4 regions of the Paenibacillus sp. FSL R5-0908 genome follow, and region 1 is predicted to be linked to each of the others. Evidence: riboswitches for the same ligand, from Rfam matches in the RefSeq annotation. Region 1 holds a riboswitch; each other region holds the start of a gene.
What was found. Region 1 has a riboswitch for cyclic di-GMP ahead of MKZ09_RS03850 (transglutaminase-like domain-containing protein). Riboswitches for the same ligand answer to the same signal wherever they lie in the genome.
Positions count from the first base shown of each region.

Region 2: another riboswitch for cyclic di-GMP. It lies ahead of MKZ09_RS01900 (anti-repressor SinI family protein); the one in region 1 lies ahead of MKZ09_RS03850 (transglutaminase-like domain-containing protein).
Region 3: another riboswitch for cyclic di-GMP. It lies ahead of MKZ09_RS23480 (thiamine pyrophosphate-binding protein); the one in region 1 lies ahead of MKZ09_RS03850 (transglutaminase-like domain-containing protein).
Region 4: another riboswitch for cyclic di-GMP. It lies ahead of MKZ09_RS33180 (NPCBM/NEW2 domain-containing protein); the one in region 1 lies ahead of MKZ09_RS03850 (transglutaminase-like domain-containing protein).

Region 1 is NZ_JBBOUV010000001.1:841,791-846,759, forward strand. Features, by position in the region: gene MKZ09_RS03835 (glycosyltransferase family 2 protein) at 1-723, shown strand, start outside; gene MKZ09_RS03840 (GtrA family protein) at 710-1,117, shown strand; gene MKZ09_RS03845 (class D sortase) at 1,220-1,879, shown strand; cyclic di-GMP riboswitch class I at 1,999-2,081, shown strand; cyclic di-GMP riboswitch class I at 2,156-2,236, shown strand; gene MKZ09_RS03850 (transglutaminase-like domain-containing protein) at 2,250-3,059, shown strand; rRNA gene MKZ09_RS03855 (16S ribosomal RNA) at 3,427-4,969, shown strand, end outside.
Region 2 is NZ_JBBOUV010000001.1:426,549-431,517, reverse strand. Features, by position in the region: gene MKZ09_RS01920 (hypothetical protein) at 1-651, shown strand, start outside; gene sipW (signal peptidase I SipW) at 653-1,243, shown strand; gene MKZ09_RS01910 (TasA family protein) at 1,332-1,940, shown strand; gene MKZ09_RS01905 (helix-turn-helix domain-containing protein) at 2,110-2,439, shown strand; gene MKZ09_RS01900 (anti-repressor SinI family protein) at 2,547-2,702, opposite strand; cyclic di-GMP riboswitch class I at 2,730-2,814, opposite strand; gene MKZ09_RS01895 (2-oxoglutarate dehydrogenase E1 component) at 3,285-4,969, shown strand, end outside.
Region 3 is NZ_JBBOUV010000001.1:5,145,405-5,150,373, reverse strand. Features, by position in the region: gene MKZ09_RS23495 (ketoacyl-ACP synthase III) at 1-224, opposite strand, end outside; gene MKZ09_RS23490 (hypothetical protein) at 279-629, opposite strand; gene MKZ09_RS23485 (carboxymuconolactone decarboxylase family protein) at 837-1,205, opposite strand; gene MKZ09_RS23480 (thiamine pyrophosphate-binding protein) at 1,216-2,856, opposite strand; cyclic di-GMP riboswitch class I at 3,012-3,108, opposite strand; gene MKZ09_RS23475 (methyl-accepting chemotaxis protein) at 3,283-4,533, opposite strand; gene MKZ09_RS23470 (helix-turn-helix transcriptional regulator) at 4,655-4,969, opposite strand, start outside.
Region 4 is NZ_JBBOUV010000001.1:7,261,528-7,266,496, forward strand. Features, by position in the region: gene MKZ09_RS33180 (NPCBM/NEW2 domain-containing protein) at 1-3,267, opposite strand, end outside; cyclic di-GMP riboswitch class I at 3,526-3,612, opposite strand; gene MKZ09_RS33185 (hypothetical protein) at 3,770-4,336, opposite strand; gene MKZ09_RS33190 (EAL domain-containing protein) at 4,452-4,969, opposite strand, start outside.

The DNA of each region.
Region 1 (4,969 bases):
GGTCAAGCGGTTGTTGTTATTGACGCTGATCTTCAGGATCCTCCGGAGGTCATTTTGCAAATGATCGAGAAGTGGAAAGAGGGCTACGACGTTGTATATGCGAAACGCCTGAAGCGCCACGGAGAAACGATGTTCAAAAAGGTCACCGCGAAGCTTTTTTACCGCCTGCTCAGCAGTATGACAAGTGTGGATATTCCTACGGATACAGGCGATTTCCGTCTTATTGACCGTAAGGTATGTGATGTCCTGCGGGGACTTAAAGAAAAGAACCGTTATGTCCGAGGTTTGGTGAGCTGGGTTGGCTTCAAGCAGACTATGGTGGAATATGAACGGGAAGAACGTTTTGCCGGAGAAACCAAATATCCGCTGAAGAAAATGATTCGTTTTGCGTTAGATGGCATCACCTCTTTTTCACATAAGCCGCTTAAGATTGCTACGTATATTGGATTCTTCCTTTCATTCTCTAGCTTTCTCTATTTATTTTTCGTCTTGTTTCAAAGGATATTTTTCACCTCCTGGACGGTTCCGGGCTGGGCTTCCATTGTAGGCGTCAATCTGCTCTTTAACGGTATCGTTCTGATGCTGTTGGGTGTGATTGGGGAGTATATCGGACGGATTTATGACGAGTCTAAAGATAGACCGCTATATATTGTTAGTGAGACTAAAGGCTACCAGAACGAAGAACAACTGGACCGCCGGAAGGATCACAATGATGTCAGATAAGAACTTGCGCGCTGCATTCATACAGTTCCTCAAATTTAATGCCGTAGGTTTACTCAATACGCTGATTGATTTTGTGATTTTTACATTGTTGAATTCACTAGGGATGGTATACGCATTGGCGCAGGTGATCTCCTATAGTGCAGGTACGGCGAATAGCTTTATTTTGAATAAAAAAGTTACCTTTCGTGATCGCAACCGGGGGAATAAAGAAGGCTTCGACCGCGTGCAGCTGGTCAAGTTTATCGTGCTGAATCTGGTAGTTCTCGGAATATCACTGCTGTTAATGCATCTGTTGACAGACAAACTAGGTATTCAAGTCTTGATCTCTAAGGTGCTGGTTACCTTTATCACGGTGATCATCAATTTCTTTGGAAGTCGTAAATGGGTATTTTAAACATTAATTTCAGGCAGAAGGAGTTGCTATGCTTAAAGGCAAGTAACTGTTTCTGCTTGATTTGTATATATCCATAAAAACAATATACGGAGGTGAATAACATTGCGTAAATTCTCCTATCTACTCATACTGGCTGGGATACTTATCATGTTATATCCGACAGCTAACGAATGGTACAACGACAGGCAGCAGGAGAAGTTATTAGAAACGGCTGAACTAAGCACTGCCGATAGTGCACCCCAACCAGATTTGAAGAGCAGGTATGCTGAAGTTACTCAGCTGTTAGCAGAGGAATCGGTTCTGGATGCCCAGGCACAGCCCCAACCCCAAGAGACAGAAAAGCCTGAACCGGAGATTGAAGTCGGTGGCAAGGTAATCGCACTAATTGAAATCGATAAGATTGAATTGAAGCTGCCTGTATTAGAAGGGGCTACAAAAGCTAATATGAAACATGCTGCAGCCCATATGAAAGAAACGGCACCCCTTGGAGAGATCGGAAATGCTGCAATCGCGGCGCATCGGGCTAGAACTACGGGTCGTTTGTTTAACAGATTGAATGAGGTTGTTGTGGGGGATGTCATCACGGTAAAGACTAGTGATCTGGTGTTTAACTATGAGGTGTATGATATTTCTGTTGTAGATCCGAGTGATGTCTCTGTTCTTGACGGGAATGACAAGGATAAGATTCTTACTTTAATTACATGTGATCCGCTAGTGAATCCAACGCATCGGCTGATTGTTCATGCCAAATTAACAAAATGAGAATAGTGAATGACAAGAAAACACAAATACCGGGAGATATCTATAAAATAATGGGTAATCTAGTAAATTAGGTCTTGTTCACATCTATAAATATGATAGTATTATACTATAAAAGCTAAACACGATAACGGCAAACCTTCCGAAAGGTAGGGACGCAAAGCTAAAGGGCCTTTTCCCGAAAGGATGGCAGCCAGCTACCGAATGAAGAGGCTTTTTTTGTTTGTTTCAAATGGATTCTATCAATTATATCTAGTAAAGCTAGAACAGATAGAGCTTATACGATAACGGCAAACCTATCGAAAGGTAGGGACGCAAAGCTAAAGGGCCTTCCCGAAAGGATGGCAGCCAGCTACCGAAAGGAGTTTTATCCGTGAAAAAGGTTTATTTTATGCTGGTGGCGTTGTTCGTCTTAATGACTTCAGTTCCGGTAAGTACAGCTCAAGCTGCAAGTGCAGATGCCAGCTGGTTGATTACATCCAAAGTGGCTCAAGGTGTTATTGGTATTAACTATGATATTCCGAAAGATAAAAGAATCAAACTCATGATCACCAAAGATAACAGCAGCTATACTTATAACTTGTATGCTTCTGGACAAGCTGAGGACTTCCCTTTGCAACAAGGAAATGGGACTTATAAGGTTTCTGTTCTGGAGAACACAACCGGCAATAAATACAAAGCGTTATATTCCGAAGTAGTAGACGTAACCATGAGTGACTCGAATTCCGTATATTTGGGCTCCGTACAGAATGTGAAATGGAGTTCTTCTGATAAAGCGATTGTCAAAGCTAAACAATTAGTACAAGGCAAAACAACAGACGAAGAGAAAGTTAAAGCGATCTATAACTATGTAGTTGCGAATGTACAATATGATTACTCTCTTGCTAATAGTGTAACTACTGATTATATTCCAAGCATCGATAAGACATTGACTACTAAAAAAGGGATTTGCTATGATTACGCTTCTCTTTTTGCCGCAATGCTGCGGAGTGTAGATGTTCCTGCTAAGTTGGTAATGGGGAATACAAGCTACGTTACGCAATATCATGCATGGAATGAAGTGTTGCTTAATGGGAAGTGGGTTACCATTGATACTACAGTGGATGCAGGACTTGCAAAGAGCGATAAGAAAACTGATTTAATTAAAGCCTCGAGCAAATATACTGCGGCAAAATACTATTAAATTAATCGCTAGAATCATAACGATATTAAATAAACAACTAGCTTAATCATTAAGCTAGTTGTTTATTTTTATATTAGGGGTTGCTTTTCTATTAATAGTTGGGGTATTATAGGTAAGCGTTGTTAGACAGCGTACAGGCGATACAGACGAGGCTGATAAAAAGCTTCGAAAAATAAAGCTTGCATTTCTGAAAACAACATGATATATTATAAGAGTTGCTGCTGAGACATTAAACGGCGCCAACGAGAACTTGATCTTTGAAAACTGAACAACGAGTGAGTAGGAAATCACGCAAGTGAAATCCAAAATTAGAGAATTAATTTTCTCGTCAGATGTTTCAAAATGAGCATATCGCTCTTTTCAATACTAATTGGAGAGTTTGATCCTGGCTCAGGACGAACGCTGGCGGCGTGCCTAATACATGCAAGTCGAGCGGAGTTACTTTGAAAGCTTGCTTTCAAAGTAACTTAGCGGCGGACGGGTGAGTAACACGTAGGCAACCTGCCCTTCAGACTGGGATAACTACCGGAAACGGTAGCTAATACCGGATAATTTCTTTTTTCTCCTGAGAGAAGAATGAAAGACGGAGCAATCTGTCACTGAGGGATGGGCCTGCGGCGCATTAGCTAGTTGGTGGGGTAACGGCCCACCAAGGCGACGATGCGTAGCCGACCTGAGAGGGTGAACGGCCACACTGGGACTGAGACACGGCCCAGACTCCTACGGGAGGCAGCAGTAGGGAATCTTCCGCAATGGGCGAAAGCCTGACGGAGCAACGCCGCGTGAGTGATGAAGGTTTTCGGATCGTAAAGCTCTGTTGCCAGGGAAGAACGTCCGGTAGAGTAACTGCTACCGGAGTGACGGTACCTGAGAAGAAAGCCCCGGCTAACTACGTGCCAGCAGCCGCGGTAATACGTAGGGGGCAAGCGTTGTCCGGAATTATTGGGCGTAAAGCGCGCGCAGGCGGCTATTTAAGTCTGGTGTTTAAACCTTGGGCTCAACCTGAGGTCGCACTGGAAACTGGGTGGCTTGAGTACAGAAGAGGAAAGTGGAATTCCACGTGTAGCGGTGAAATGCGTAGATATGTGGAGGAACACCAGTGGCGAAGGCGACTTTCTGGGCTGTAACTGACGCTGAGGCGCGAAAGCGTGGGGAGCAAACAGGATTAGATACCCTGGTAGTCCACGCCGTAAACGATGAGTGCTAGGTGTTAGGGGTTTCGATACCCTTGGTGCCGAAGTTAACACAGTAAGCACTCCGCCTGGGGAGTACGGTCGCAAGACTGAAACTCAAAGGAATTGACGGGGACCCGCACAAGCAGTGGAGTATGTGGTTTAATTCGAAGCAACGCGAAGAACCTTACCAGGTCTTGACATCCCTCTGAATCTGCTAGAGATAGCAGCGGCCTTCGGGACAGAGGAGACAGGTGGTGCATGGTTGTCGTCAGCTCGTGTCGTGAGATGTTGGGTTAAGTCCCGCAACGAGCGCAACCCTTAACTTTAGTTGCCAGCAGGTAAGGCTGGGCACTCTAGAGTGACTGCCGGTGACAAACCGGAGGAAGGTGGGGATGACGTCAAATCATCATGCCCCTTATGACCTGGGCTACACACGTACTACAATGGCCGGTACAACGGGAAGCGAAGCCGCGAGGTGGAGCCAATCCCATCAAAGCCGGTCTCAGTTCGGATTGCAGGCTGCAACTCGCCTGCATGAAGTCGGAATTGCTAGTAATCGCGGATCAGCATGCCGCGGTGAATACGTTCCCGGGTCTTGTACACACCGCCCGTCACACCACGAGAGTTTACAACACCCGAAGTCGGTGGGGTAACCCGCAAGGGAGCCAGCCGCCGAAGGTGGGGTAGATGATTGGGGTGAAGTCGTAACAAGGTAGCCGTATCGGAAGGTGCGGC
Region 2 (4,969 bases), 420 kb from region 1:
TTAAATGGAGTTATTAGTTACCTAACCTCCATACACGATGTCGGTCTTCCATTCGCTTCGGTAGTTACCAGTGATGTTTATGGACAACTTGAATTACGCGAAGGAGAGTTTCCACAGCCACTGCCATTCCTGATTACCTTCACTCAACCAGACGGCGTGATCTCTAGCGACCTCACCTCCACTTATGAAGCTCTAAATACCGAATTGACTAACCTTAAAGAATCGGCAACCTCAGGTATCACTACCCTTCAAGATAAACTCCAAATGATCAGTCAGACTCGCGAGCAAAAACTAGAAGAGCTTGAAAAAGCTCGGCTAGAGGAGCAAGCAAAGAAAGAAGAAGAAGCGAAGAAAGAAGAAGAACGTTTGGCTGAGGAGAAAAAGCAACAAGAAGCCGAGGATAAAGCGAAAGCTGAGGCAACCCCTCCAACGTCAGGTGAAGCTGCTCCGGAAGCCCCAAATAAAGAACAACCGGAAGCCCCACCCACTGACCCGGTTAACCCGGAAATTGGCGAAGAGCTCACAATTCCAAAAGATGTCCCTCAGCAAGAGGTTCCACAAGAGACGGCAAAGGCGGAAGACAGTACGACTTCCCCGCCGGTAGCAACCCAAGCTCCTTCGGACCCTCAACCTGAGAAAGGTGGAGAATAAGATGCGGATTAAAAAATTTATCAATAATACCCTATCGAGCTTAATGCTTATGATCTTTATTCTGCTGGTGGCAGCCGTAGTGTTATCCAAGGCCTCCGGCGGTGAACCTGCTTTCTTCGGATATGAGATCAAAACCGTACTCTCAGGATCGATGGAACCTGGAATTCAGACTGGCTCAATTGTCGCATTAAAACCCGGAGGGGATATGAATCGTTTCAAACCAGGCGATGTCATCACCTTTAGGAATGAAGATAATCTGCTCATTACTCACCGGATTGTAGAAGCGACCGTCAATAACGCTACGGGTGAAGCTGTTTATCGCACTAAAGGCGATAACAACGACGCACCCGACATGAACCCTACCAGTTCTGCGAATGTTGTAGCTCAGTATACCGGGGTTACTGTACCCTATGTCGGTTACGCTATGAATTTCGCGGTTTCCAAAGCTGGAAGTGTAGTCCTCATGATCGTGCCTGGCTTGATGCTTCTGCTCTATGCTCTGTATACCTCTTGGAAGGCTGTAGCTGCATTAGAAAAGAAAAACGCTGCCCTACTGCCAGCCTCACCGTCCCCAACAGAAACACAGCCCTAAGTTGATTGTCCACTTCCGCTTACGAACCGGAAGATACAATATATAAATTTTATAAAAATTCAACACAAATTTGAGGAGGAATTTTATTATGGGTATCAAGAAAACATTGGGTCTTGGCGTAGCATCTGCAGCACTGGGTTTATCATTAATCGGCGGAGGAACCTTCGCATACTTTAGCGACACTGCGCAAAGCACAGCTACATTCGCAGCGGGTACACTCGATCTGAACTCTGACCCTTCTGTCATCGTTAATATTCCTAACCTGAAACCAGGTGATACTGTAACTAAATCCTTCAAATTGAAAAACGATGGTTCGCTCGATATCGGATCTATCATTCTGAATACATCGACTCAAATCACGGATGCTAAAGGAGATAACTACCTTGATTTAGCCGAGTTCATTAAAGTTAAATTCCTTAGAAATAATGACAAAGGAGTACCTATCGTCTCTCCTGAAAATGTAGTTTATGAGACTACACTTGCTGCTTTAAAAAGTCAGCATCCGGATCTCGTAAAAAATACAGGTTGGGATCAACTCTTTACCGAAGCATCCGGTATTAAAGCCGGTACTAATGACAGCTTCTCCGTCCAATTCGAATTTGTTGAAAATAACCAAGATCAAAATATTTTCCAAGGCGATAGCTTGACACTGACTTGGGATTTCGTAGCTAAACAAGGCGCGAAAAAAGACTACTAAGATCAATAAAGTAATTTAATAAAATACTCGAAGAGCAGCAGATCCTGAATCCGGCCACGGATAAGCAGATTGCTGCTCTTCTCTTTACAATAAACTTTGTCCGATTTATTGATATTTGCTATACTAATAACAAAAATTACGGAGGGGCGTCAGCATAGTGCCACAGAATATGGGCCAACGTATCCAGCAGCTCCGCCTAGACAAGGGTTTCTCCCTATCTGAGCTTGCGGACAGAGCAGATGTGGCTAAGTCGTATCTTAGCAACGTGGAGAGAAACATCCAATCCAATCCATCCATCCAGTTTATCGAAAAGATCGCTGATGCGCTTCAGGTATCCATTCATGCCCTACTCTATGGAGAACCCAATGATGCAGAGGAATCACATTTAGATTCGGAATGGTTCCGATTGGTGCAGGAAGCTATGGACTCAGGCATTAGCAAACGCGAATTCAAAGAATTTCTGGACTATCAGAAATGGAAGCTCGATCAAAAGGATTAATACTTCCTACCAATCTGGTACGATCCTCTCTTCTACTAAATCATATCGAAAAAGGACACAGCGAAGAACCGCTGTGCCCTTTTTCGATATGTAACCCCTCTAATGTATTACTGCACGATCTGCACAGTTTTCTCATGAAAGAACTGGCGGATTTCATCTGCCTTAATGCCAGCCTTCTTAGCTGCTAATAATAAATGTACCCACTCTTGATCCAGATCAATAAACTGCTGTTCTCTGTTGCTACCCTGGTTGGACTTTTCCAAAAAATCTCCCCCTAAGATTTTACGTCCCCAGGCAATCCGGCTGTCATAGTATCTCTACCTTAGACCCGCGACTTTGTGCCCCTGCCTTTCGGCAAGTTTACCTTTTACTGGACCCTTTTCACGAAAGGATCTACTTAAAAAACTATAAAATTACTATCTGCAATAACATTATACAAAAAGAAAGCGGAAAAGTGTGTCGATTCCTGGTTACTTTTTATTTTAAAAACGAAAAATAAAAGATTTTTTTTCAAAGATCTTGTCCGATTATCACGATACTCGTCCGTTACATAAAATAAATTGTACTAGCAAAATAAATATTTACTGACCTAATAGTTAAAAATAAGGATAATAGAATCATTTTAATAGGCCTTTAGAATGGGTAATGAGAAGAAACACCCTTCTTTTCATTAGAACAAGCTAACCCATACCATTTTGCGAACGTATTGGACGAAAGAATGAATTGATTACAGTGGCTGAAAGTAGCACAATAAGATGAGAAATGAAACCGCAATCATCACAGCTCCAGTAAGCGTTGACACAAAATGTCACGTATGGAGTTCATCCGTTAAGGAGGATGTATTCATGGCAGCCAAAGAGCCCTATAACGAATCCATTTGGAGTAAGTATTACGGACCCAATTTAGGCTACATTCAAGAAAGATATGAACAGTTTGTGAAAGATCCCTCCACCGTAGAAAATAATTATCGCGAGCTTTTTACAAATTCGGGACCTCCTCCCCTAACTCCAGATAGCGAACCGGCTCCTCAGCCGCGCATCTCGGGAGACACCGAATGGCTTAGAAAAGCAGTAAGAGCTTCCAAGCTAATCGCCAATATTCGTATATATGGCCATATGGCCGCTGAAATTGATCCGCTGGTACGCGATCAGAATCCCATGGCAAAATATCTTGAGCTTGAAACCTATGGGCTGACCCGCGAAGACCTGATCGCACTGCCTGCAACGCTTATATGGGAAAATGCGCCGAATGATGTGCATACCGGATGGGATGCCGTGCAACGTATGCGTCAGGCATACACCAAGACCATCGCCTATGAGTTCGGGCATGTGCATGAAGAAAAAGAACTGCAATGGCTAAATAGACAGGCAGAATCCACCAGCTCACCAGCACCCCTAAATAATACAGAACGCAAAGAGCTCCTGAACCGCCTGATTCAGGTAGAGCAATTTGAAACCTTCCTCCACAAGACTTTTGTAGGTCAGAAGCGTTTCAGTCTTGAAGGCAATGATGCTCTTGTACCGATGTTAGATGAAATCGTACGTGCTGCTGCACATGACGGTGCGGAGCATATTTTGATGGGCATGGCGCATCGCGGCCGCCTCAACGTTCTTGCACATATTTTGGGCAAACCTTATGATATCATATTTTCAGAGTTTCATCATTCTCCGAACAAGGAGCTTTTCCCTTCCGAAGGCTCTACAGGCATTAACTATGGCTGGACAGGTGATGTGAAATACCATCTCGGTGCAGACCGTGCTGTCCGTGAAGGAGAAACCGTACGCACAAGAATAACACTAGCGAATAACCCAAGTCACTTGGAATTCGTCAATCCTGTCGTGGAAGGTTTCACTCGTGCCGCACAAGAAGATCGGAGCACTGCAGGACTGCCGAAGATTGATACCAGTAAAGCTATGGCGGTGCTGATGCATGGCGATGCTGCTTTTCCAGGTGAAGGAATTGTTGCAGAAACGCTTAATATCGGCAAACTTCAAGGTTATCAAAATGGTGGGACGATCCATATCATTGTTAATAACCGAATTGGTTTTACGACTGAAAGTGAAGATTCCCGTTCTACGCATTATGCGAGTGACATCGCCAAAGGGTATGAAATCCCGATAGTCCATGTCAACGCTGATGACCCAGAGGCCTGCGTAGCAGCCGTACGTTTAGCTAGCGCATACCGCCATCAATTCAAAAAAGATTTCGTAATTGATCTCATCGGCTACCGCCGTCATGGTCACAACGAAATGGATGATCCTGAAACCACACAACCTGTTGTCTACGGTAAGGTTCGCAATCATCCGACCGTCTACAAGGTTTATGCAGAGAGACTGAAAAACGAAAAGGTTCTTACCGCCGAAGACGTACAAAAGATGAATGCTGAAGCAGAAAGTGTATTGCAGCGTGCGTACGATAATATGAAGGAAGGCAATCATAAGAAAAAAGAACCCAAAGCCTTCATTCCTCTACAAACGGACCGCGCAGCGGCAAACACTACAGCGGTATCCATCTCCAGCCTGCAGGAGAT
Region 3 (4,969 bases), 4.3 Mb from region 1:
CCTGTGAGACCACTTTTCTCCAGAACATTCCGGACAGCCTCAAAAGCCATCGTAAGGGAATTCTCATCCGCATCCTTAATACTATACCGTGTAATACGACCTAATGCGGATAATAGACCTCGAATATCAATGCCTTTTTCGTCAAAATGCTTAATGAAAAAGTCGTTACCAACTATATTGCTGGGATGATAGATATCAATGCCTTTAATACGAATTCCGGTCATAATACGCCTCCAGGAAAGCAGTAAGATGTGGCCTACATATTAAGATTAAAAGATCTAGACTGTGACCGCAGAAATGATCTCGATGTTATCGAGTCCAGCTTTACGGCCAAGACGGGAAAGCTGCATTTTGAGGATCGGGTTATTTTCAAGCGTTAGATTTACTTTTACAAATCCATCATTCTTAAACATTACAAAGCAGCTTTCTAAAAGAGGTACAACATCTGGTGCAGTTACATTTAGCTTTCTGCAGTCGATTTTTAGTTCATAGTCAGCTGGAGTAATTGGATTGATAGTTTGTTGATAAGCTTGAATAGATTTTAGACCATCTTCTTCAGAAAATGTTCCATCCAACTCAATGTTAATAACCTTGTTTGCAGTGTCTGTCTTCAAAACGAAACTTCCCATGCCTAAATCTCTCCCATAGATTGAATTTGTCCAAAACAGTTCGACTGCAATATCCAGCCATATGTATATCCACTTAGCTGTTTTATAAAAGTCAAAATTCGACACTATACAGCAAGTAATGGGATATTCCGACTCTATTATAGGCATATTTTTCAAGCGTGTGCAATAATAAAGTCGAATTTTGTATATTGTTGTCGAACTGTTGGATTATTGGATTTCTTCTATGGTTGCAAGCAGGATATTAAAAGCTGTGATGATTCTAGGTGCCCCTATAACGGGTACTAAGTGTAATAGAATACCTTTAAGCTGTTCTACGGTGACTCCAACACGAAGGGCCATGACATAATGAACACCCAGCTGTTCGAATTGACCCATTGAAATTAAAGATGAAATGACTGCGATTTCCTTCCAGTCAGGGGCTATAGTATTACGTTGAAAAATATCGCCATAGGCATTCCCCATAATAAATTCAGCCAAGTCAGGGAAGTGGTCTTTAATTGGAGCTAGTGCTTTTGCGCCATAGTCTCCTGATAGATTCGTGAAGTGGTTGAGACCACTGTTGATATTTTCCTTCATGGTTAGCCTCCTAGTTTAGGTTCAAAGTACGGTGTGCAGTCGGAGGGACTTCATCACGGTCTGTTAGTAGTTCAATAACGGCAACATGGTTTAGAGCTACCGCATCTTTAATTGCAGCTGTGAATTCATCCGCTGTCTCACACTTGTAGCCTTTAGCACCTAGAGATTCAGCGAATTTCACGGCGTCCATAGGTACTTCATATAGAGTTCCATCGATACGACCTGTGGTTTTCTCCATACCCTTAAGAGCCATATCTAGTTGCTTATTATTGACCACGATAAAGATGACAGGGATATCTTTGCAGACAGCGGTGTTAATCTCAGCGCCGAGCATCATGAAACAACCATCACCTGTAATGCAGAGGACCGTTTCTTCAGGAGCTGCAACTTTTGCACCAATAGCCATGCCGATCGAATTACCCATGCAAGCAAAATAAGCATCAAAAACAAAGCTGCCCGGTTTCTTAACCTTGTACCATTTTGCAGCGTGGAATCCATGACTTCCATCATCAACGAAAATTGAATTATTATAAGGAATTAAATCACTTAAAGTGCTCATTACCGAAGCAAGGGAAAGATTCTTGAGGGTTGGAAGCTCTTCTGAATAATCAGCATCGGCCAAAGCATCACGTTTGGTGATTGTGCTTGGGTCAATATGATTTAGGCAGTGCACCAAATTATCGCGCAGGTCCCCAGTGACCGGGATCGTTTTGGACAATAGTATTTTTCCGACAAAGGTTGGATCAATATCAAATTGAATTAAAGTTGCTGGATGATTCTCCCGTTTAAGATTACAGATGGTCATATCACTTAAACGTGATCCAAGCACTATAAATAAATCGCTTTTATTTAATAAATCGTCCCCGTGGGTCGAACCGCCAACGCCAATAGGACCATGATAGAGTGGGTGATCCCAGACTATAGCCCCTTTTCCACCAGGAGAGGTTACTACAGGAATATTAAAAGTTTCTGCGAGTTGAACAAGCTCTTTATGTGCTCCGGAGCGGTTAATTCCTTTACCCGCAATAATCAAAGGATTCTTAGCAGCTTGAATAGCATCGATGACTCTATCGATATTAGCTTGACTAATTAGAGACTCTCTTTCTGGGATTACTATATTGCATTCTTCCAATACTTCAGTTTGTACATCAAAAGGAATACAAAGATGAACAGGACCACGTTTGGTCAGGGCCACAGAAATCGCATGATTAAAAATAGTACCAAAGTGATCCCCACGTTCAACCAATTTACTGAACAAGGTGGCAGGTCTGAACATATCAGCTAAATCAGCCAGAAAAGAAGTGGAGTCCTGACATTGAGGAATTCCAAGCTCTGTAATGGATTGGTGGCCAGTAATAAATAGGACAGGTAGGTTGTTAGCTTTCGCATGTGCTGCTGCTGTAAGCAGGTTAGTTCCCCCAGGACCCGAAGTACCAAATGCTACGCCTAGGTTACCTGTTTTCAGCGCATATCCTGCTGCTTCGAATCCGGAGCTTGCTTCGTGTCTGCCGGGAATAAATTCAATACCGTAATCCACCATCTTTAGAACTATTGGACAAATCGATTTGCCAATGATCCCAAAAGAATGGGTGACTCCAAGGTTACGTAGTGCTTCCGCCATGTAATCTGCGACTGTCTTCAAAAGAAACACCTCACAAGTTTTTTGATATATATTAGTTATTAATCTATCGCATAGATACGATAGATCAATATACTCAAAAAGTAAAAACCTGTGCTCTATAGTAAGCACAGGTTGGTGGCATAAGGCGCCGCTAAGACTGAACAATAGTTCAGCCGTCCTGGTTCCTCTGCAACCTGGCAATCATGGCCTCAAACGAAAAAATGAGGCTGTAGATCCATGGTTTTGCGTCATCCTCTTTCGAGGATTTTGCCAATATTAATTTATAGTTGATAAGAATAATTTTCCTTTACAATATATTCCTCATTAATTTTTGTCAACATAATCCGCTAAAAAAACTCGAAATTTGACGAAAGTCTTGTCCAAGAGATGAAGTTTTGCCTCGCGAAAAAAACTGCCACCTAAGACTCAGCTTAGGTGGCAGTTGATAGTTTTGAACTAGAATTTAAAGATATGAATGGTTTTTTGCAGATTAAATACGGCCTGGGTCATTTTTTCCGTTTCTTCTGCAACAGATTGCAGGGCATTAATCTGTTCATTCATAGCCGCCGATACCTCTTCTGTGCCAGCAGCGGTTTCTTCGGTGATTGCTGAGATATTCTCGATTGCACTCGAAATTTTCAAGGCACTTTCTAGCATAAGATCACTCTCCGCAGAGAATGAAGAGATTTGCTCGGTAATGTACTGCACGCTTTGTACAATTTGTGCGAAAATATGGGCAGTTTGTGTGATCATTTCGTTCTGAACCTGCACGACCTCTTCATTGATGGCGATATTATCGATGGCTTGTTTAATATCTGACTCAATGCTGCGGACCAAACCGAATACTTCTTTTGTGGATGCCGTAGATTCCTCAGCAAGCTTGCGAACCTCTTGAGCTACAACGGCAAAACCCCGACCATGCTCTCCGGCACGAGCAGCTTCGATGGAGGCATTCAGTGACAGCAGGTTGGTCTGCTCAGCGATCTCTGTGATGGTCTTGGTGATCATCGTAATCCCGCGGGCATTTTGTGAAAGAGCTTCAATAGTATCAGCCACTTTTTGTGTAGCCTCTATGTTTTTACGCATGCCTTCAGCCTGTGTATCTACGGATTGGCGCCCTTGCTCAACAAGTTCTAAGGTATGTATTGAACGTCTGTTCATTTCTTTGGTGGAGTTCGTATAATTGGATACTTTGGTCTCAATGTCTTTAATGGATTCTGTCATATCAGCGATATCCGTAGATATTTCATTTGCACCAAGAGCGAGCTCAGTAGAGGAAGAGGCTACTTGTGCCATGACAATTTTCAGGTTCTGGTTCTTATCTTCGATTCCGCGGCTTGCATCCATAACTTGACGGGTGATCTGTGATGCATCGGTCAGAATCTTCTTGAGCTTATCAATCATTGTGTTAAAGGAGCGGCTTACGTCACCCATTGAACCGTTTTCGTCCGCTCTGCTAGTGAAATCCCCCTTCGAAATACTGTGAGATACATTAGCAATATCATCAAAAGAAGATGTAAGCGTTCTCTCCACGAAGCGAGCAACAGGTAAAGTCAGACCTGCAAGAACAACTACTAGTATAATTCCTACGAGAAATTGACCTAGAATCATTAACGTAACTAAGACAGGAATAGCAAACAGTGCGGCAACGAGGTAACATCCGGCAACAATTCTTTGTTTTAACGGAAGTTTGTGCATCCAGCTCATTGGTAAAATGTCCCCCTTATTAAATTTTATGTAATGGTGTTATTATAGGGGATTTATAGGTCATTGGTCTATAGAGAAGTGTCATAAATCTTCTTTAAGTAGTAGATATTTAGAATTCATGTCAAAATTCCTCATATATTGTGGAAATTGTTTTAATAGCAGACTTTACCATCCCTACTAGTTCGGTAGGAGCTAAAACAATAACTGAAGGAGAGAAAGAGAGTACGATACGACAGGCAGATTCTATAGTATTAAACTCGGCCTCTACGTTCATCCACCCAGTATTAGCAGAGGGTTCTACTAAAGTTATAGTTACATATCTTTCACGTTGTAATTCTTTAAGAATAGACTCATTCACCTTTAATTTCACTACATATTTTGGCAGTGCTGCTTTAAAAGCTGAAGTCGATTGTTCCCAGTAGCTTTTTAAATCAAA
Region 4 (4,969 bases), 6.4 Mb from region 1:
CGTTACCGTAACCTGTGTGGTTTTCGTTTCCGTAACCCCTTCGCTTTTCACTTCATATACAATTTCGTAGTTGCCTTTTTGCGTTACATCAACGTTATTAGCTTTCAGAGAGACATCTGCAGTAATATCGTTTCCTAGATAGTTAGCCGCTTTTACATAGCTCATCGGATCAAAGGTTTGATTAAGCTTTAAAGTGAGCTGATCTTCAACAGACAAGGCTGGCTTAAAGGCTTTAACCTGTACGGGCTTCAGTGGGTTCAGCTTTTTATCATAACCGACGATCTTGTACGTATAGTTGATACTCGCATCTACATTCTGATCCACAAATTGGTCAGTTCCTGTAAAACCAACTAACACATCATTTCTATACACTTCATATCCTAAGAAATCTTGCTTAAGCTCTTTATCTATACTGAAACTTAACGTGTTTGTTCTAGCCGTGGTGTTAGGTGTGATATTAACCTTAATAGCCAGATTTTTATCCGCTATTCCAGTTCCCTCATAATTAATCACCGAGTTATTTAAATACCATAACTTTTGCGGTGCCGGATACTTGGCTACTTTCGCTTTTGTCTCAGGATTCACAGTGAAGCCATGTCTGGCAAAATAGCTGCTTAAATCTAATCCCAGTACTTCGGAGGAGAACTCCACCAAATACTGCTGCTTGGAATTGTCACCGTTGGTAAGGGTGACCTTCCGCTCCCGATATAGCTTGGTCAGCTCTGTCCAGTATCCCGGATGTGCCAGCTCCAGCTGCCAATAGGCTCCGAGTTGTGCAAATAAGCCCTGCTGATTCATTACCACTTTATTTTCTTCGAGGACATATTTATAGATATCTGATTCATACGGTATACGATTATCTATCGAATTCGCCGCGACAGACATAAACATAGACACCATATTATTAGTTACTTCGCCATATTCCCGTTCACCCATAGCCAAGCGATGCCCGATTTCGTGATTCAGTCCCCAGCCCGGATAAGCTTTGTTAAAATCACCTAACATGGTACCTACTGTTCCAAGTTGGATACCTGTATGATCTCCCGCTGCATACATCGCACCATAAGGCTGCATTAATCGAATATTCTCACGAATTAGCTTGGCATCATGAATCTCACTACTACCATCCAAGCCATAGAAGGCAAAAATGCTCTTCATCCAGGTGTCATACCCAGTTACGGTGTCCAGCGGGTTATTTCCTTGCGTAATATATTTGTTGTACGCCTCCGTCGCCGTTCCTGTGAAAATAACATGATCGCTGGCCATTTCTACCACATCTATGAGTTTACGATCTTGAACATTTGGATGCGCCGCTTTATCTTCGTCTAGTCTTTGTTTGTATGTGATTAAGAAGGTTTTGAATTGTTCTGGATCCGTGGTCTTGGTCATAAAAGGAATCTTCTCTAAACCTTCGAAGCGGAGCAGTGGGGCTTTCCCTTGTTCCTCTGCTGTATATGGATTGACGATATAAACGGTGCCGCCCTTAGTCACTTCATGTGCATAATAACTATTCGTAGCAAATTCAGGAACGGTTATAATGTTCTTACCTGGACGCAATTGCACACCTCTAGCCCAAATATTCCAAGCGGCCTCTTGTTGAGAAAAGACTAAAGAAGGTAGCTTATCGTTAGAAGCTGCGTCCACATAAACGTTGATCGTATCTCCAGGCATTGCAACGAGACCTGTAGGCTGGTTGTTCGTACCAAAACCAATTCTCAGGTTTTCCTGCGCATGCTTTTTCATATCTCCACGTTGTTCCGCCTCAATGATGGTACCTTCGATTTGAACCTCGCCATTAACCAGCTTCTTAGCTAGTTCCAATGAATCTTTCAGGATTGGATAGAGCGGATGTACTTTTGCCGCTTCTTCTAATTCGTTGATTGCTTCGACGCTATTATAAGCAGGCACAACCGCACTCATCGTTCCATCTGTGAAAATACCATTTACAGCTTCGCTTACTTTATCTTCTGTATAAAATCTAAATTCAGCCGCAAAAGGTCTGTTAATATTAGCTTTTGTGAACTTAAATTTTAATCTTTTAAACTTCGTCGGTTCGAATTTAAATTCCAGAAAATCATTGGTACTGATCGCGGTTCCGCTAGATACCAGTTGGAAGGTCTCTCCTTTACTCGTCTCTGATGCATAGATTTCAAAAGCCTCTGGGAATCCTTTGCGATTATCTCTAGCCAAAAAAGCCACTCTGTCCAGCACTTCCGCTTGCGCTAGTTCAAACACGACTTCATTCGTGAAGCTTGCATCATTGTTTTTGTTCGTTTCCCAATGCGTAGTGGGCTGGTCATCCAGCATATATTCAGGCTTCGTACCTGGGTAGCTTCCACCGTTCACCGTTACTTTTGATACGTTTGCATTTGGCATTCTATACGCTTGGCTATAGGCATTTTCATAGGCTGTACCATACCCTTTTAGCTTCGAAACCTTGGCTGCCGTTGCCTCTACCTGATGGTTCTCCAAAAGGATCTTTGCATTCTCTATCTCTTCTTTAAACTGCGTATACAGTGGATGTGCCTGCACTTCATTCTCTAAAGCTGTTAATTTCTCTGTCGTATTAAAGGCAGCACTAACTTGGCTCAGGGTATCATCTGTAAATAAATTTTTCATTTTAGCAGAGAGACTATCCTCTTTATAAAAAGAAAACTCAGCCGCACTCGCCCAATCTTGGTTCGCTTTTTTGAAGACAAATTTAAGTCTCTTAAAAGCCGTAGGTGCGAACTGAATCTCCACTACATCACCGGTTGAGCCTGTATATTCTCCAGAAGACACGAGCGTAAAATCACCCGCATCGGTAGTGGAGCCATAGATATCAAATTCTTGAGCAAAACCTTTACCTTTAGCACCGGATTGCCTAGCCGCGTATACCATTCTATTTAATTCAGTGGACTCATTGAAAACAAACACAACCTCATTCGTAAACGTTGAACTATTCGGTTTGCCAGTCTCCCAATGCGTGCTCATATCCCCATCCATAGCCTTAGCTATAGGCGAGCCTGAGTAGTTGCCACCGTTATTTGTGATGGATTTAATATTTGCTGGATTCATTCTAAAAACCTCATTATAGGCATTTAGAGCATCCTTGCCGTACAGCTCAAACGGAATAACCGAAGCGTTGCTTAATAAGTTGACCTTACTTTGTGCCACTGTTGTTGTTACATTTACCTTGCTTACCTCACTTGCTAAAGCATAACCTGCCTCACTTGAAAAACTGGCCAACATGGCTGCCGATGTAGCGATCGCAATCATTTTCTTCATCACTTCTTACCCCCAGATGTCATATGAATCTCTCCAGTGCCCAAAAATGGGCACAAAAAAAACTACCCCAAAAGAGTAGCTTGATTGCGTATAAAGTCGCCTAAAAATTAAGACTTAATTTTTATTAAACCTTAACAAGCATAAACACCTGTGGCGTCCTTATAAGGACGGTAAGCGTTTAAGCGAGAAATATAAGATATTAAGTATAGGTGTATAACGTATACTTTCTTATATTTTAACAAAAAGCGTTACACACTCTTTGGCAGCTGGCTGACAATAGTTATGATAACCTTAGTCCCTTTAGCTTTGCGTCCCTACATTTCCATAGGTTTGCCTATGAAGTTTCGAATACATTCAAAGAGTAACATAAGCCTAGATCTGATCGCATGATTAATTGGTATGAAATGAGTATAGGTAATTGCAATTAGTTTTTCTTAGGTGATAGATATTATTTATTGACTATCCCGGAAGAGAAGGGCATCCTTTAGGACTGTAGGTCTACTTAACTCCCCGATCCAAACAAGCGCCGGAACCAATTCCATACATCGCCCGTGACGGGAATTAATCCGAAACCATGTTCGCCAACTGCGATTACACCATATGCCCATTGTCCGATAGCTATGGCACCCCCAGCGATCCTGCCTATCGCTATCGCACCAAACGCCGTATCCCCTATGGCGATGGCCCCCAACGCTTTTTCCGCGATTGCGATCGCTCCTACAGCCACCCCTGCTATCGCAATGGCTCCCACTGCGAAGCCAAGCCAGCTAAGTGCTATCGCTCCAAGGGCTAACCACATTCCTAGTGATATTGCTCCTAAGGATAGTACGCCCACGCTTATCGCACCTATGGAAATCAAGCCTACAGCTACATCTCCAATAGCGATTAATCCAACGGCTGTCTTCACACGGGGTTTACCTCCACGACCATACGCTTGACCTGAGTATCGCCCTAGATTACTGCGAATACTGATGACCGGAAAGGAGGGAGAAGGCCATTGATAATCAATCTCTCGTCCATCAAAGCCCCTAGAATCTGCCCAGCGCGTTACAAATTGATGCCATTTCATATCCATCCCGTCCCCCTTTTCAATTACCTAAATTATACAACCCCGGGGGTTGGCTGTACTCAGACTCTGACCTGAAATTCATCTCATCCTCTGGACCGATATATACTCATTAGGATTACTGTTTGGGAATAGGATCAGGCTTTCCAAATAAATATCCCTGAAACAACTGATAACCACTCTGCTTAAGCCATTCAAAGTCCTCTCTAAACTCCACACCTTCTGCTAAAGGAACAGATTGGATTTCTAAAGCCTTTTCTAAAAATTGTTTAGCTATTTTCTGTTTGTTCGGATCACTGGACACGCCTTGAACATATTTCATATCTAGCTTCATGTAATGAGGTTTAAGCTCCAATAACATCTCGATTGTGCTGAAGCCTTCCCCAACATCATCTAAAGCGTATTCAAATCCCCGATCCTTGTAATATGTCAAAATAGCTTTCAAATGAGCGAGATCATCCACTTTCTCCGTTTCAACAACTTCAAAGACAAAAAGAGAGGGATCGACACCTAATTGATTAGCCAATTCAACAGTTGATCTTAAGCAGAACTCTGGAGCGTAAATTGATGTAGGGATAAAATTAATAAACGTTTTTTTATTTAAGGGCGCAGCATATTTTACAGCCGTCATTCTAC